One region of the Rhizobium sp. P1_B8 genome, then DNA from elsewhere that is predicted to be linked to it. Evidence: predicted binding sites of a transcription regulator. Region 1 holds the regulator's gene; each other region holds the start of a gene.
The links. Region 1 encodes PhoB, which activates phosphate uptake and scavenging genes when phosphate is short. Its sites were predicted from a motif close to TGTCATNNANCTGTCAT; they were not measured.

Region 1 (4,161 bases):
AGATGAGCAACGGCCCGTATAAGATGATCGGAAAGGATGTCTCGGTTTACTACGGCGAAAAGCGCGCGCTTTTCGATGTGAACCTGAACATCCGCGAAAACACCGTAACCGCCCTGATCGGCCCGTCTGGCTGCGGCAAGTCGACCTTCCTGCGCTGCCTCAACCGCATGAACGACACGATCGACGGCTGCCGCGTCACCGGCAAGATCACGCTTGATACCGACGATATCTATGATCCCGATATCGACGTCGTCGAACTTCGCGCCCGCGTCGGCATGGTCTTCCAGAAGCCGAACCCGTTCCCGAAGACGATCTATGAAAACGTCTCCTACGGCCCGCGCATCCATGGCCTTGCCATGTCGAAGGCCGATCTCGACCAGATCGTCGAGACCAGCCTGCAGCGCGCCGGTCTCTGGAACGAAGTCAAGGACCGCGTGCACGAATCCGGCACCGGCCTGTCGGGCGGTCAGCAGCAGCGCCTCTGCATTGCCCGTGCCGTCGCCGTCAGCCCTGAAGTCATCCTGATGGACGAGCCCTGCTCGGCGCTCGACCCGATCGCCACCGCCAAGGTCGAGGAGCTGATCCACGAGCTGCGCGAGAACTACACGATCGTCATCGTCACCCACTCCATGCAGCAGGCCGCGCGCGTCTCGCAGCGCACCGCCATGTTCCACCTCGGCAATCTCGTCGAGGAGAACGACACCGACAAGATGTTCACCAATCCCGACGATCCGCGCACCCAGGACTACATCATGGGTCGCTTCGGCTGATCTTGGCGACACCAAGCCTTCCCGTTATTCGAGGATAAAGCCCCATGGCATCGACACATATTTTTTCTGCCTATGATGATGATTTGAAGTTCCTGTCCAGGCGGATTTCCGAAATGGGCGGCCTGGCCGAGCAGATGGTCAGCGAAGCCGTGCGCGCTCTCGTCAACGGCGATACCGCGCTGGCGCAGAAGGTCATCTCCGACGACGTGATCCTCGATCACGCCGAACGCGAAATCGGCGACAAGGCGATCGTCACCATCGCCCGCCGTCAGCCGATGGCTTCGGACCTGCGCGAAATCATGGGTTCGATCCGCATCGCCGCCGATCTCGAACGTGTCGGCGACCTCGGCAAGAACACCGCCAAGCGCGTCATCGCCGTCCAAAGCACCGGCGTTCCCCGCAAGCTCGCTCGCGGCCTCGAGCATCTGTCCGAGCTGGCGCTCGTTCAGCTCAAGGAAGTGCTCGACGTCTACACCAATCGTTCCGCCGACAAGGCGAATGCGATCCGCGAACGGGACAATGAGATCGACGCGATGTACACCTCGCTGTTCCGCGAGCTCCTGACCTACATGATGGAAGATCCGCGCAACATCACCAGCTGCACACATCTTCTCTTCTGCGCCAAGAACATCGAGCGCATCGGCGACCACGCCACCAACATCGCCGAGACGATCTATTACATGACGACAGGCGCGCAGCCGGAAGGCGACCGTCCGAAGGACGACAGCGCCAACACCGTCGGCGCGGTCACGGAATAACCGCCCACACCCCGCCACCTGCGTGCGCGCCCGTCCGGGCGCGCAAGAGGTCGCAGCCAATTTCTGAATTTGCGCAGGATGCATTGCTTAAATCACCCCCGGTTTAAGGATCATGCGCGAGGAGACCGACACGCATGATCCCGAGAGTTGCAGTTGTTGAAGACGAGGAAGCCCTCAGCGTGCTTCTTCGCTACAATCTCGAAGCGGAAGGCTTCGAGGTCGATACCATCCTTCGTGGCGACGAAGCCGAAATGCGGCTTCAGGAGCGCACGCCCGATCTTCTCATCCTCGATTGGATGCTGCCTGGCGTCTCCGGCATCGAGCTCTGCCGGCGCCTGCGCATGCGGCCGGAAACCGAGCGCCTGCCGATCATTATGCTGACGGCGCGCGGCGAAGAGAGCGAGCGTGTTCGCGGATTGTCGACGGGCGCCGACGATTATGTCGTCAAGCCCTTCTCGACCCCCGAGCTCGTTGCCCGCGTCAAGGCGATGCTGCGGCGCGCCCGCCCCGAGGTGCTGTCGACGGTGCTGAAATGCGGTGACATCGAGCTCGACCGCGAGACCCATCGCGTCCATCGCAAGACCCGCGAAGTCCGCCTCGGCCCCACCGAATTCCGCCTGCTGGAATTCCTGATGTCGTCGCCGGGCCGGGTCTTCTCCCGCTCGCAGCTTCTGGACGGCGTCTGGGGCCACGATATCTATGTCGACGAGCGCACCGTCGACGTCCATGTCGGCCGCCTGCGCAAGGCGCTGAATTTTTCCAACATGCAGGACGTCATCCGCACCGTCCGCGGCGCCGGCTATTCGATGGAAGCCTGAGGGCTTTGTCCCGCTGCTGTCCGGTTTGCGCTGATGGCTGCCCCTCACCCCAACCCTCTCCCCGTAAAAAACGGGGAGAGGGGACGTGCCACACGAGCGCGCGCTGGGAACGGAGAGGGCGCCGCATGCCCCTTCGCCCCGTTCACGGGGAGAAGGTGGCGGCAGCCGGATGAGGGGCAGCCATTGGCACGAACCAAAATTGCATAAAAAAACGGGCCACTTGGCCCGTTATTTATGTCTGACGATAATAGCCCGCTCAGCTGGCCCGCGCGGCCGCCCGGCGGCGTTCGTTGACCGGCTGGTAGGCAAGCTTCTGGTGGTAGCTGCAATAGGGCGAATTGTCGGGGGATTCGCAGCCGCAGAAATGGAAGTCATCCTTCAGCGGATCGCCGACCGGCCACTTGCAGGTGCGTTCGGTCAGTTCCGTCAGGCCGAGGCGTCGGGAAATCGGCACGACCACGTTGCCTCTCGGCACGTATTCCATTTCCTCGATCGTTTCGATCTCGATCTCTTCCTTCAGCATGGTCGCGCCCTGCTGGCGGGTAACGGTGCGCGTGGCGACCCGTGAGGCATAGTTCGGTGCGCGCGGCGCCGATGTATTGCGCTTCGGCGTTCGTGCGGCGGTGTTGGTGCCGCCGGCCTTGGCACGGCCTGGAAGGCTCAGCCGGTGCACTTTGCCGATGACCGCATTTCTGCTGACTCCGCCAAGCTGCGCAGCGATCTGGCTGGCGCTCAGTCCTTCGGCCCAAAGTTTCTTGAGTTTCTCGACCCGCTCGTCTGTCCAGTTCATGCCCTGTCTCCACCTTTTGCGTTGGTGATGGCAGAATCCCTCACCGTTGTCCCGGGAGCTCCGAAACAAGAAACGCTTGATCAATTTTGGTGACTAGTTCCGCCGCATGCAGTCTAGTAATTGATCTTTAACCTAGTGTGAGGCTGACTCCGTGACAAGAGTCGCATGAATCCGGATGAATCGAATTCGTAGTTTTCCCCAACTTGCTGCCTCTGCGTGGCATTTCTGCAATAATGCCTGTTGAAGACTGAAAATGCCGCTGTACACCCTTGCTGCATACGCTAAGGGCGCAGTTTTGTTGACATTGCAGCGCGAAAAGGAAATAGTGCCCCTCGCCGCCGCAAGGCGGCATTTTTGATTTTTCGGGCCTGGTTTCCTTAGCCGGAGTCATTGCCCGGCAACTTGATGGAGATCGCGCCATGGCTGAAGCCGCGCCGCTTTATGACACCTATTCTCGTGCCCCGCTGCGGTTCGAGCGAGGCGAGGGCGTGTGGCTGATCACCGAAAGCGGCGAGCGATATCTCGATTTCGGCGCTGGCGTTGCCGTTACGTCAGTCGGCCACAGCAATCCGCATGTCGTGGGCGCACTGAAGGAGCAGGCCGACAAGGTCTGGCACCTGTCGAACATCTATGAGATCCCCGGTCAGGAACGTCTGGCAAAACGGCTGACGGACGCCACCTTCGCCGACAAGGTGTTCTTCACCAATTCGGGTGCCGAGGCGCTCGAATGCGCGATCAAGACGGCGCGCCGCTATCAGTTTTCCAAGGGCCATCCCGAGCGCTTCCATATCATCACCTTCGAAGGCGCCTTCCACGGACGGACGCTGGCGACGATCGCTGCCGGCGGCCAAGAGAAATATCTCGAAGGCTTCGGCCCCAAGGCGCCGGGTTTCGATCAGGTGGCTTTCGGCGACATCGAAGCGGTCCGCGCCGCGATCACCGATGCCACGGCTGGAATTCTCATCGAGCCGGTGCAGGGCGAGGGCGGTGTCCGTCCTGCCACCACCGAGTTCATGAAGGCGCTC
Region 2 (4,161 bases), on a different contig from region 1:
CCGCCAACGACACTTTTCGCCGCCTGACCGGGCGCCTGCGTCCGGAAGGAAGAACCTGCGAGGAGATCGGCCTTGCCTTCCGCCCCGGTCCGATATCGCACTGCTACGATGTCGAGATCTCGACACCGGAAGGCCAGCGCATCTTCCTCTGGCGCGACGTCGTTACCCGCGACCCGGCGAACGGCCGCCTGCTGCTGCAAAGCGTTGCCCGCGACGTGACAGACGAGCGGCTCATCGCGCAGGGCCGCGAGGAGGCCCGCCAGAAGGCTGAATATAACAGCGCCGCCAAATCGAGGCTGCTTGCCACCGTCAGCCACGAGGTGCGCACCCCGCTTTCCGGCATCCTCGGCATGACGCATCTGATTGCGGAGACGCGGCTGACGCAGGAGCAGCAGAACTATCTCGCGAGCATCCGCCAGTCCGGCCATGCATTGACGCAGCTCGTCGAGGATCTGCTCGATTTCTCTACCATCGAGGTCGGCCGCTTCGCGCTGCATCCGCGCTCGGAATCGCTGCGCAAGCTTCTGGAAAGCGTCGTCGAGATGCTCGCCCACCGGGCGCATGAAAAGGGTATCGAGATCGGCGCCACCGTGTCATCCGATGTCCCCGAAAATATGAGCTTCGACCCGGCGCGGCTGCGCCAGGTTCTGTTCAACGTCATCGGCAATGCCGTGAAGTTCACCCAGGTCGGCGGCGTCTTCATCCGCGTGTCGCTCGACGCCGGCGACTTGCTGATCACTGTGACCGATAGCGGTCCCGGCATGACGGCGGAGGAGCAGGCGCGCGTCTTCGGCGAGTTCGAGCAGGGCGGGACCGTTGCCGACAAGAGCAACGGGACCGGGCTCGGCCTTGCCATCTCCGCCCGCATCATGCGCGAATTCAACGGCACTCTGACGGTTGCCAGCGAAAAGGGCAGAGGCAGCGAATTCGCCATCCGCTTCCCGGTCGATATCGGCAGCGAGCGCCCCGACCGGCGAAACACGCTGCTTGCCGGCAACAGCGTCGTGCTGCTGGCGCCGGCAGGTGCCGCGCGTACCGCCATCGCCGAGACGATCACCGCGCTCGGTGGCCTCTGCCATCTCGTCGGCGACGGCGAGACGGCGCGGTCAACGCTGCTCGGATTGGCAAAGGGCGGACGGCGGCCGACCGATATCATCATCGACCATCGCATGTCGGCGGAATTTTCCGATCATCTTGCCGATCGCGCCGAAATCGCCGCCCTTGGCCTGCGCAAGGTCCTGCTCGTCAACCCGGAAGAACGCAGCGCCCATCCGCTCGACCTTTTCGATGCCTGGTTGATCCGGCCGCTGCGCGAACAGTCGCTGATCGACGTGCTGCGCGGGCGCATGCGCGGCATGGAGAAGCGCGACGCGCTGAACGACAACCAGCCGGGCTTCGGCCTTTCGGTGGCGGAGACGGTGGTTCCCGCCAGCGGGCTCAGCATCCTGCTCGGCGAGGACGATCCGATCAATGCCATGCTGGTGCGCGTCGTCCTGGAAAAGGGCGGGCATAAGGTGCGCCATGTCGAAGATTTCGAGTCGCTGCTCGACTGCGCGCTCTGCGAGGCGAATGCCCGACCCGATATCATCATCAGCGATCTCTCGATGCCGGGTGGGAACGGCATCGACATGCTGGGACGCCTGCGCGGCCACGAGCGGCGGCTCGATCTCGCCTCGGTGCCGGTGATCGTGCTGACTGCCGACAAGAGCGACGATTCACGCCGCCAGGTCTTGCTCAACGGCGCCAACCGCGTCATGGTAAAGCCGGTCGATCCGGTGCGGCTGCTGACCGAAGTTCAGGCGGTCGCCGCACTTTCCGCCCGCCGGGCAGAGGCGCGGTGAGCGCCTCAGGAACCGGCCCGCTGCTTGCGCTTGGAAATTCAAAATGTCACTTTCCTGTCGCAGAGAAGTGTTTTATGGCGTCGATAAGCCGGCAACGGGAGAATCGTCATGTCCGCCATCGACATCCTGAATCGTGACACCACCGCGGAGGCTGCCCCACCCTCGACGGCTGCTGTGCAAAAGGACGGCGATATCCTCGGCCGCATCGGCAATCTGGAGACCCGCCTTGCCCGCACGGCGCGCGAGATCGATGCTGCCCAGGCCGTGCGCTACCGCGTCTTCGTCGACGAAATGAAGGCGCAGCTGCCGCTGGATGCCATGCGCCGGCAGCGTGATGTCGACGCCTATGACGCCGTCTGCGACCATCTTCTCGTTCTCGACCGCTCGATCGAGGGCGACCCGGAAGACCAGATCGTCGGCACCTACCGGCTGTTGCGTCAGGATGTCGCCGTCGCCAATGGCGGTTTTTACTCGGCTTCCGAATTCGAAATCGAGGGCCTTATCGCGAAACATCCGGACAAGCGCTTCATGGAGCTCGGCCGCTCCTGCGTGCTGCCGGAATACCGCACCAAGCGCACCGTCGAGCTCCTGTGGCAGGGCAACTGGGCCTATGCGCTGAAACACGGCGTCAGCGCCATGTTCGGCTGCGCCTCGTTCCCCGGTGTCTATCTCGAAAGCCACGCGCTGGCGCTGTCCTTCCTCTATCACAACGTGCTGGCGAAGAACGAATGGGCCGTCGGGGCACTGCCGGATCTCGCCCGCAACATGGATCTGATGCCGGTCGAGGCCATCAACCCGAAGCGGGCGCTGATGGCGCTGCCGCCGCTGATCAAGGGCTATCTGCGCCTCGGCGCGATGGTCGGCTCCAGCGCGGTCATTGATCATGCCTTCAACACGACGGACGTGCTGATCGTGCTGCCGATCTCCAGCATTTCCGACCGCTACCTGAATTACTACGGCGCCGACGCCGGCCGCTTCGCGAGCTAGAGCCTTTCCTAGTCGCCAGGCCCCGGCAATGTTTCAGGGCATGATCTCTATCGGCGTATGATTGGGGACGCGAGCCCAGATATCGCGCATCTCCGAGTTGGTTACTGCAACACAGCCATCCGTCCAATCCCACAGGTGATGGACGTTTCCGAAGAGGCCCCAGCCATTGGGAAGCCCGTGGATCATGATATCGCCCCCGGCAGGAAAACCCCCTGCTTCAGCGTTGCGCCGATCATCCGGATTTGGATAGGAAATGTGCAGGCTCAGATAGGCCATGGACTTTGGATTTCGCCAGTCTATTTCATAACGTCCTTCAGGTGTTCTCTCGTCACCTTCTCGCTGCTTGGGCCCGGCATCGGCAGCCGTGCCTAAAGAAATCCGGTATGTAGAGATGGGAGCATCGCCTCTCAAAAGGAGCATGCGGCGTTCGGATTTATAAACGCGAATGAGGTCAGCCTGTTGTTCCAATGGCGCATCCGGAGGCGGCGAGCCTGAGCCGACCCTGGCCATCAATTTCGTATAAGCGAAACAGCTGGCGACCACGATGGCTAAAACGACAAGCCTGTTTCTCAACTTGATCTCATCTTCAGGAGGCGTGCTCGAGGCAGGGCACGATCGGCCGGCAATGGCTGGCAGGCTTTGGCGCTCATGATGCTTCACCCCTTGGCGCCAGTCTAAAGCCGGATAAATGCCCGGCCGACACACAAGGCCGGGCACCAGAAGGCGCGTCTCAGAAACGCAGGACGAGTTTACGAACCAGCCCCATAGGCGGCGATCGCCGCCATGTTGACGATGTCGCTGTCCTTGGCGCCCATCGAGGTGATCTGCACCGGCTTGTCGACGCCGACGAGAATCGGGCCGATCACCGTGGAGCCGCCGAGCTCCTGCAGCATCTTGGTCGAGATCGAGGCCGAGTGGAAAGCCGGCATGACGAGGACGTTGGCCGGGCCGGAGAGGCGGCAGAAGGGATATTGCTCCATCACCTTGCGGTTCAGGGCGACATCGGCGGCCATCTCGCCATCATATTCGAAATCGACGCGGCGCTTGTCGAGGATTTTCACTGCTTCGCGCACCCGCTCGGAGCGTTCGCCCGAGGGGTGGCCGAAGGTGGAATAGGCAAGCAGAGCGACACGCGGCGGATAACCCATGCGCCGCGCGAGACCTGCGGCTTCCTCGGCGATATCGGCAAGCTCCTCGGCCGTCGGCATGTCATGCACCGCGGTATCGGCAACAAAAACGGTGCGGCCGCGGCAGAGCGCCAGGGATACGCCGATGACGCGATGGCCGGGCTTCTGGTCGATGCAGCGGCGCACATCTTCGAGTGCCGTCGAAT
Region 3 (4,161 bases), on a different contig from region 1:
GTGGCCCAATCGATATCGCCCTGCCATTTGGAGATATCGATGCCGTGGACCTGGTTCTGCTGCGGATGCTTCGGACCGAAATCCTGCGGATCGGTATCCTTGAAGCGCGTCTTTGGCTTGATCGATGCCGTTTCGAGATAGTCATAACCGGAAGAAGTGCAGCCAGCCAGCATGATGGCCAGGGGCAAAACGCAAAACAAAAGCCGGCGCATGGGCGTCCCGTCGTAACTCGAATGATCTTTTTGCCCCACAACTTGACCTTCGAAAAAGACGAGTCAGCAGAGGATAACCCTCTTTTCACCATATCAACGTAAAAAATCGGTTAGTTTCAAGCGAATTATAAGCGCTTGCTGATAATGGCAGCCCGCCAGGCATAACCACCGCCGACGGTATCGAACAACAATATCGCGTTGTTTTCATGGGCTTGCGCTTCCAGAACCTCACGCAGATCGGGGCGCGGGGTGACGTGGAATTTCGCAAGCCAGGACTGCAGCATGCGCCGGAACCAGGCCGGCAAGCCTTCCTGCTGGCCGAAATCGACGATGTGCAGCTGTCCGCCGGGATTGAGTGCGGCGATCGATGCATCGACGGCGCGCTCCCAGTCCGGGATCATCGACAGGGCATAGGAAATCAGGATGCGGTCGAAGCCGCTGACGCCGAATTCGCGCGGCGTGAACGCCGTGGCGTCGGCGACGCGGAATTCCGGGATCGTCGCCTTGGTGGCGAAGGTCTTGCGCGCCGAAATCAGCATTTCCTGGGAAATGTCGAGGCCGAACAGCTTGGCGGTCGGGAAATGCCTGTGGGCGAAGGCCATGTTGCGCCCGGTGCCGCAGCCGACTTCAAGCAGGGTGCCGCCTTCGGGAACGTCGAGATTGCGGATCGTGCTGTCGCGGCCGAGAAGATAATATTTGCGGGTCAGGTCGTAGATGTGTCGCTGGTAGCGGTACATGCCATCCATGAGGCTGGCATGTTCATCACTCTTTCCTGCCGTCTCAGTGCCGACCTTGCTCACGCCTTCTTCCCGTAAATGTGGAAGCCGCCGTAGATTGCCGAGCGATCGAGCGCGGTCAGTTCAAGCGACTTCTCCTCGAAGTAATCCCATTGGTCGCGGATCGCCGGAGCCAGACGGCCTTCGATGATGCTTTTTTCGGCGGCGGTGCGGAAGATCACGCGGGCGCCGTCGCGCGCCGTGCGGGTGATTTCCGTCCAGACGTCGTTCAACTGCTCGTCCGTCATCCAGTCCTGTGCGTCGAGCAGGATGTAGCGGTCGCGCGAGGCGGCCGGCTCGCGAGCCAGAAGCTCGGTGAAGCTTGCGTGGTGGACGTTGACGCGGTCGACATTGGCGCGGATCACCTGATAGTGCTCCGACTTCAAATAGGTCGGCAGCGGGCCTTCCGTTTCGGTGCCGTAGCGGCGGCCGAAGGCCTGCCAGGCAAAATAGTTGTCGCTCATCGGGAAATGACAGGCGAGCTTTTCCAGGCGGTGCTTCAGCACCGGCGCGATCGAATGATCGGCGGCAAGGCTCGCAAGTTCGTCATATTGCTGCGGCGGAATGCCGAGGCCGAAGAGCGAGCTCTTGCGGCCGGTGATCCAGCGCACGACCGGCTTTTCGAAGAGCGGCGCGATCTGCTCGTCGAAGAACTGGCGCTGCTCGCGGATCGAGCGGGTTTTGGTCATCTCGCGCAGTTTGACGCCATGCAGGCGGGCAAGAAGGTGGGCAGCGCCGATGAAGCGGCCGAGCAGGCCCGTTTCGTAAATGTTGCGGTCGAAGACGCTGACGCGGCGGCGGCCGAACTTGCGGCCGTTCCAGTAGCTACGGGTCGCCTCATCGAGACGGGCGGCGAGATGCTGGTCGTAAGCGCGGCTGTTCGACTTCTCGTTCGGCATCGCCAGGAAGCGGACAAGATCGGCATGGCCGGGAAGATGCTTGAAGGCGGCAAGCTTCAGGCGGTTCAGCGCGATGTGGTGCGGGTTGAGATCGACGACGTCGATCGAGGCCGGCGCCTTGGAGAGATAGGCGAGCATGTTGCAGCCGCCAGAGCCGATGGTGACGATGCGATGGTTGGGCTTCAGCTCCATCGCCTGCATGTCGAGATCCGGATCCTCCCAGATCTGCGGATAGACGAGGCCGGAGAAGAGAAGGCCGAAGAGACGCTCGGAAAAGCCATCCTTCGAAAAAGCCTTATGGCGGAGAAGGGCGTCCTTGAGTTTCCGGTTCTTGCGGAAGCCGGCATCCGGTGCAAATTCTGACATGAGTCTGTCACCTTTTTAGCGTTTAGGGCGTGTAGCGCGCCTCTGCTACAGTTTGATGACGTGGGCTGTGGGCGCCGTTCTTCGGAGGCTTCGACCTCCTCGGGCGAGCAACCGGGATGGCTCTCCTGGGAAAGTGATCGGGACGATGGCCGTTCTTCGCTTCGGCCCCTTTCCGGCGCGTGTGATTCCTGCTTTTCTCCCGCCATGGAGGAATGCCATGCGATTTGTCCTGCGTATCCTGAAGGCGCTTGCTCTCCTTCTCGTTCTCCTCGTCATCACTGCCGCCAGCTGGCTCTTCATCCGGCCGCCGGAACTGCTCAGCGTCGGCGACGGCTATGCCGCCAAGATCGTCTGCTCCAATGTCTTCATCGCCGGTCGGGGGGCCGAGGATGTGCTTCATGACGATGTCCAGGCGCCCGGAAATCCGCTGCTGCGGCTCGTGCGTGTCAGCGTCGACCGCGACAACGACCGCGTGACGGCGCGCTTCATGGGACTGTTTGCGCCGAGTTATGCGCTCTATCGCGGCGCTTTCGGCTGCGCGAGCGTGCCGGACGGCAATTTCGAGGCGGCGGCGAATGCAGCGCCCTTCGATCCACCGGCCAAGATGCAGCCGAATGACGCCTTGTGGCCGGAGGGCGAGGGCACCGGCAACCCGGCGGACGGCAAGATCGCCGCGCTGCTTGCCGATGCCGGCGTGGCCGGCCCTGCAATGCGGGCGATCGTCGTGGTGCGCGATGGCCGCATCGTCGCCGAAGCCTATGGCCCCGGCTTCTCGGCAAAGACGCCGCTCATCGGCTGGTCGATGACGAAGACCGTGAATGCGGCGGTCCTCGGCCGGCTGATGCTCGACGGCAAGATCTCCTTCGACGATGATAACCTGCTGGCGCAGTGGAAGAACGATGCGCGCGCCAGGATCAAGGTTTCCGACCTGCTCGGCATGGAGAGCGGCCTTGCCTTCAACGAGGACTATGGCGACGTCGCCGATGTGACGCGCATGCTCTATCTCGATCCCGACATGGTATCGCTGCCGGCCAATGCGCCGATGGAGGCAGCACCCGGCCAGCGCTTCCGCTATTCGAGCGGTACGGCCGTGCTCTTGTCACGCATCTGGATGGACAGGGTCGGCAATGCGCAGGCCGCCTTTTCCTATCCGCACGACGCGTTGTTTTCGCCGCTCGGCATGACGAGCGCGGTGTTCGAACTCGACGCGCGCGGCACGTTTGCCGGAAGCTCCTATCTCTATGCGACGGCGCATGACTGGGCGCGCTTCGGGCAGTTCCTGCTGCAGGATGGCGTGTGGAACGGCCAGCGGCTGCTGCCGGAGGGTTTCGTCGGCGCCATGCGTACCCCGACGGCAGCGTCGAACGGGCGGTATACGCAAGGCCAAGCCTGGCTCGCTCCTGGCGGCCCAAGCGCCGCGTTCGGACTGCCGGAGGATACGTTCTGGCTGACGGGGCATGACGGGCAGAGCATGGCGATCGTGCCTTCCGCCAATCTGGTCGTCGTCCGGCTCGGCCTGACGCCAAGCCGGCTCGACTATCAGCCGCAGACGCTGCTCAAGAAGATCCTGGCCGCCGTGCCGCAACCGGGGGAGCCGAAACAGCAGGCCGGGTCACAACAAAAGGCGCAGCCGCAGCCATAGGCCGGAGCTGCGATCGCCGTTTCAGCAATTGCCTTGGTGTCAGTAGTTGCCTTGGGCGATGTCGGTCATGCCCTTGCGCTTGGCGTCATAATAATAGCCGCGCGCATAGAGGCGGACGGCATCGTCTTCCTTATTGTCGGAGACGAGCCAGGCGCCGCGCAGATATTTCGCGGCATATTTGATGTTGGTCTCGGCATCGAAGAGGCCGCCCGGGGCACCGTCATAACCCATGGACTTGGCGGTGTTGTACTTGATCTGCATGAGGC
Region 4 (4,161 bases), on a different contig from region 1:
CCGGCGTTTCCGACATCAAAGGCGCCCGCGTTCTCGGCCTGTTCGGCGACAAGATCACCACCGACCACATCTCGCCTGCCGGTTCGATCAAGGCTGCATCGCCGGCCGGCGCCTACCTCATCGGCCACGACGTCGCCGTTGCCGACTTCAACCAGTACGGCACGCGCCGCGGCAACCATGAAGTGATGATGCGCGGCACCTTCGCCAATATCCGCATCCGCAACCACATGCTCGGCCCGAACGGCAAGGAAGGTGGCTACACCATCCACTACCCGTCGAAGGAAGAGACCTCGATCTACGACGCCGCCATGCAGTACAAGCAGGAAGGCGTGCCGCTCGTCATCTTCGCCGGTGTCGAATACGGCAACGGCTCCTCGCGTGACTGGGCTGCCAAGGGCACCAACCTGCTCGGTGTCAAGGCGGTGGTCGCCCAGTCCTTCGAGCGCATCCATCGCTCGAACCTGGTCGGCATGGGCATCATTCCCTTCGTCTTCGAAGAGGGCACGACCTGGCAGAGCCTCGGCCTCAAGGGCGATGAACTCGTCACCATCGAAGGTCTGGAAAAGATCAAGCCACGCGAGAAAAAGATTGCCAGGATCACCTATGGCGACGGCACCGTGAAGGAGGTTCCGCTGCTGTCGCGCGTCGATACGCTCGACGAGGTGATCTACCTCAACAATGGCGGCATCCTGCAGACGGTTCTGCGCGATCTCGCTGCCTGATTTTTAAGAAACTCACATGATAATGGCCGCCGGAGAGCAGTTTCCGGCGGCTTTTCTTTGCGGCGACGCCATTTAGGCGGGGCTCACGATGATTTGTTTTGCGCAAGTTCCCGTCGAGCTACGTCTCACCCGTTCGTGACTTTTCGTTTGGACCCGGAAGGATTATTCGTACGTTCATATGTCAGGGCCTCCGGTTCGAACACGCCGTCGGCGCTGAAAAAGAGGTGCAGGTGAATGTCCCCCCGTTTTTTGATTCCGCTGATCGCTAGCGTTGTTTTCTCAGGCCCGTTGCAGGCCGAGGACGGCACGCCGAAAGGTGTCGTCGAACTCTTCACGGCGCAGGGCTGCTCCTCCTGTCCTCCCGCTGACGCCGCTTTCCGCAAGCTGGTGAACCAGGGCGATGTCATCGCGCTCGCCTATCATGTCGATTACTGGAACTATCTCGGCTGGGCCGATACGCTGAGCTCCAAGGAAAACACCGAGCGGCAATACGGCTATGCCAGGACGATGGGCCGCAGCAACGTCTACACGCCGCAGGCCATCGTCAACGGACGCGGCCATCTGGCCGGCGCCGATCTCAACGGAATCAACAGCAAGATCGACACCTTTAGCAGCGAAGGCAACGGTCTGACCGTTCCCATCAACGCCGCGATGCGCGGCGACGAACTGGAGATCAAGATCGGCGCCGGACAGGGCAAAGCCAATGTCGTGATGGTTTATTTCGACAAGGAAAAGACAATCGACGTCGAAAAGGGTGAGAACAGCGGCCAGAAGATCTCCTATCTGCACAGCGTCACCAATGTCGAAACCGTCGGCATGTGGGACGGCAAGGCGACCAGTCTGACGCTGCCGGCCAGCGTCCTGCAGCGGCCGCAGCTCGAAGGCTGCGCGATTCTGCTGCAATCGGCGACCGCAGACGGCGATCCGGCTGCCATCCTTGGCGCAACCGTGGTGATGGCTGGAAAAAATATCTGAAATTTCATCCGGTTACGGATGAAATGCTGGGGCGGCCCGGCCGAGCGTATTCGGGGCTGGGGTTAAGGTCGATACGCTCCGCCGGGCCCTTTGGCGCGCTGGCGCCAAACTGGAATTCATAAATCTCCTGCAAATGAGGCGCTGTTTTGACTGAAATGCGGCGCTGTCGAGAAAGCGTTGGCCTGCCCAGCGCATCATGCCTTCCGAAAATCGGACCCAACTTTCGGAAGGCATGATGCGCAGACTCAAAGTGCTACAGCGTCCGTGCGCGAGAGACGCGCGGCGCTGTGGTGCGGCCGAATGTGGCGGCTGGCACTCTTGCAATTTGCGGCGGCTCGGGCAAACTGTCACTCTCCTGTCACATGTGGAGGCCTTGTGAGACTGATGACAGATCAGCCGGATTTGCGACACGGCGAAAGCCGTTCCGTCGACCACAGTTCCTCAGTCGTCGTCGATCTCAGGGAATACAAGCAAAGCAAGGACCCGCTTCCGGTGACCTTCCACCGGCGCGAACTGGACGCCATCCTCTGGATCTACGGCCGTATGGTCGGTGACGGTGAATGGCGCGACTACGCCATCGATCACCTCAAGGACAGGGCAGTCTTTTCCGTCTTCAAGCGTTCCGGCGAAATGCCGCTCTTCCGCATCGAGAAAAATCCGAAGCTCGCCGCCAAGCAGGGCGCCTATTCCGTCATCAACACCAACGGTACGATCCTGAAGCGCGGTCACGAGCTGAACCAGGTGCTGAAGGTGTTCGACAAGGCCCTGAAGCTCGTCGACAAGTAAGCCGCACTTACAGCGCTGCGCCTCTTTCCAAACGCGCAAAGCACGATGCGCTAGCCGGCAAACAGCGTGCCGGGATAGGCTGACGGGTGCGGATCGGTGCTCGTGCCCTCACCGAGGACGCGCTGCATGAACATCGTATCCAGCCAGCGGCCGTGCTTGTAGCCGGTGCCCTTCATCAGACCGACCTCCTCGAAGCCGGCTGCGCGATGAAGCGCGATCGAGGCCGGGCTGGCGCCGCCAATGACGGCTGCCATCTGACGGAAACCGAGTCCGGTGCAGCGGGTGATCAGTTCGGCGAGCAGCGCCTTGCCGATGCCCCGGCCGCGGGCCTCAGGCGCGAGATAGATCGAATCCTCGACCAGCCAGCGATAGGCGGGACGCGTGCGAAACGCCGAGGCATAGGCGTAGCCGAGTAGGATTCCATCCGCATCGGTTGCAGCAATATAGGGATATTGCTGGCTGACGATCGCCGAAAAACGCAGCGCCATCTCGGCCTCGGAGGGCGGCACGATCTCATAGCTCGCGACGCCGTTCAGGACGGATTCGCGGTAGATATCGGCAATGGCGGGAATATCGTCGTTCGACGCATCGCGCAGGAGGAAGGACATTTCGCGGCCGGTCCATAGGAGTGGGTAAGGCCTTCCTACTGCATAATTCCTCAAATCGGAATCGATTTAAGGACGAAATTATGCAGCAATTCAAAATGCTACAGCGTCCTTTGCGCGTCTGAAAGGACGCGCGGCGCTGTCGAACCACCCCGCGAAAGCCTGCGCAACAAAAAAGGCGGCCGAAGCCGCCTTTTCGATCTCAGTCGGTCCTGCTTATTTACGGTTGCCCATGAACTGCAGCAGGAACATGAAGAGGTTGATGAAGTCGAGATAGAGCGTCAGCGCACCCATGATCGCCTTGCGACCGGCCACGGCGACGTCATCGGCTTCCAAGTACAATTCCTTGATCCGCTGCGTATCGTAGGCGGTGAGGCCTGCGAAGATCAGGACGCCGAGCACCGAGATCGCGAACTGGACGGCGGACGACGCCAGGAAGATGTTGACCAGCGAAGCGATGATCAGGCCGAAGAGACCCATCATCAGGAACGAGCCCATCGCCGACAGGTTACGCTTCGTCGTGTAGCCGTACAGCGACAGCGCGCCAAAGGAGGCGGCGGTGACGAAGAAGGTCTGAACGACGCTCTGGCCCGTGTAGATCAGGAAGATCGACGAGAGCGACAGACCGACGAGCGCAGCGTAGACCGCAAAGGTCGTCTGGGCGGCGGCCACCGTCATGGTATTGATCCGGAAGCTCAGGAAGAACACCAGAGCCAGCGGCGCCAGAATGACCACCCACTTCAGCGGGCTTACATAGATCGCCTGACCGAAAGCGGTCAGTTCGCCATTGGCGAAGGCGAATTGGAACGACAGATATGCGGCCACACCGGTGATCGCCAGACCCAGCGCCATCAGGTTGTAGACCTTGAGCATATAAGCGCGCAGGCCTTGATCAATCATCTCGCCGGTCTGAGCGCGGCTTTGATAGTTACGAAGATCAGCCATAGTTTCCTCTTACAAGCTCCGATGGATATACGGTGTCGGGGTTTTCGACCCGGGCGCCGCTGCGGAGCTCCAGCATGCCTGCGAACAATATGAGGCTTTCGCCCATTGCAAACAAGAGGCTTGCAAAG

Region 2: a site for PhoB is predicted at 1,886-1,902, ahead of olsB (l-ornithine N(alpha)-acyltransferase). Genes of this name have one in related genera too.
Region 3: a site for PhoB is predicted at 2,298-2,314, ahead of AC1D2N_RS02740 (BtaA family protein). Genes of this name have one in related genera too.
Region 4: a site for PhoB is predicted at 2,043-2,059, ahead of AC1D2N_RS11755 (DUF2794 domain-containing protein). Genes of this name have one in related genera too.

Annotation. Positions count from the first base shown of each region.
Region 1 covers NZ_JBFTZZ010000004.1:90,912-95,072, forward strand. The annotation lists gene pstB (phosphate ABC transporter ATP-binding protein PstB) at 1-770, shown strand, start outside; gene phoU (phosphate signaling complex protein PhoU) at 815-1,528, shown strand; gene phoB (phosphate regulon transcriptional regulator PhoB) at 1,663-2,346, shown strand; gene AC1D2N_RS07310 (GcrA family cell cycle regulator) at 2,603-3,136, opposite strand; gene AC1D2N_RS07315 (aspartate aminotransferase family protein) at 3,556-4,161, shown strand, end outside.
Region 2 covers NZ_JBFTZZ010000006.1:349,285-353,445, reverse strand. The annotation lists gene AC1D2N_RS11340 (hybrid sensor histidine kinase/response regulator) at 1-1,841, shown strand, start outside; gene olsB (l-ornithine N(alpha)-acyltransferase) at 1,950-2,828, shown strand; gene AC1D2N_RS11330 (L,D-transpeptidase family protein) at 2,862-3,401, opposite strand; gene AC1D2N_RS11325 (NADP-dependent malic enzyme) at 3,578-4,161, opposite strand, start outside.
Region 3 covers NZ_JBFTZZ010000001.1:576,287-580,447, forward strand. The annotation lists gene AC1D2N_RS02730 (glycoside hydrolase family 25 protein) at 1-212, opposite strand, end outside; gene AC1D2N_RS02735 (class I SAM-dependent methyltransferase) at 338-1,012, opposite strand; gene AC1D2N_RS02740 (BtaA family protein) at 1,009-2,253, opposite strand; gene AC1D2N_RS02745 (serine hydrolase domain-containing protein) at 2,471-3,895, shown strand; gene AC1D2N_RS02750 (lytic transglycosylase domain-containing protein) at 3,935-4,161, opposite strand, start outside.
Region 4 covers NZ_JBFTZZ010000007.1:67,672-71,832, forward strand. The annotation lists gene acnA (aconitate hydratase AcnA) at 1-722, shown strand, start outside; gene AC1D2N_RS11750 (DUF1223 domain-containing protein) at 957-1,697, shown strand; gene AC1D2N_RS11755 (DUF2794 domain-containing protein) at 2,082-2,483, shown strand; gene AC1D2N_RS11760 (GNAT family N-acetyltransferase) at 2,534-3,091, opposite strand; gene AC1D2N_RS11765 (Bax inhibitor-1/YccA family protein) at 3,305-4,033, opposite strand.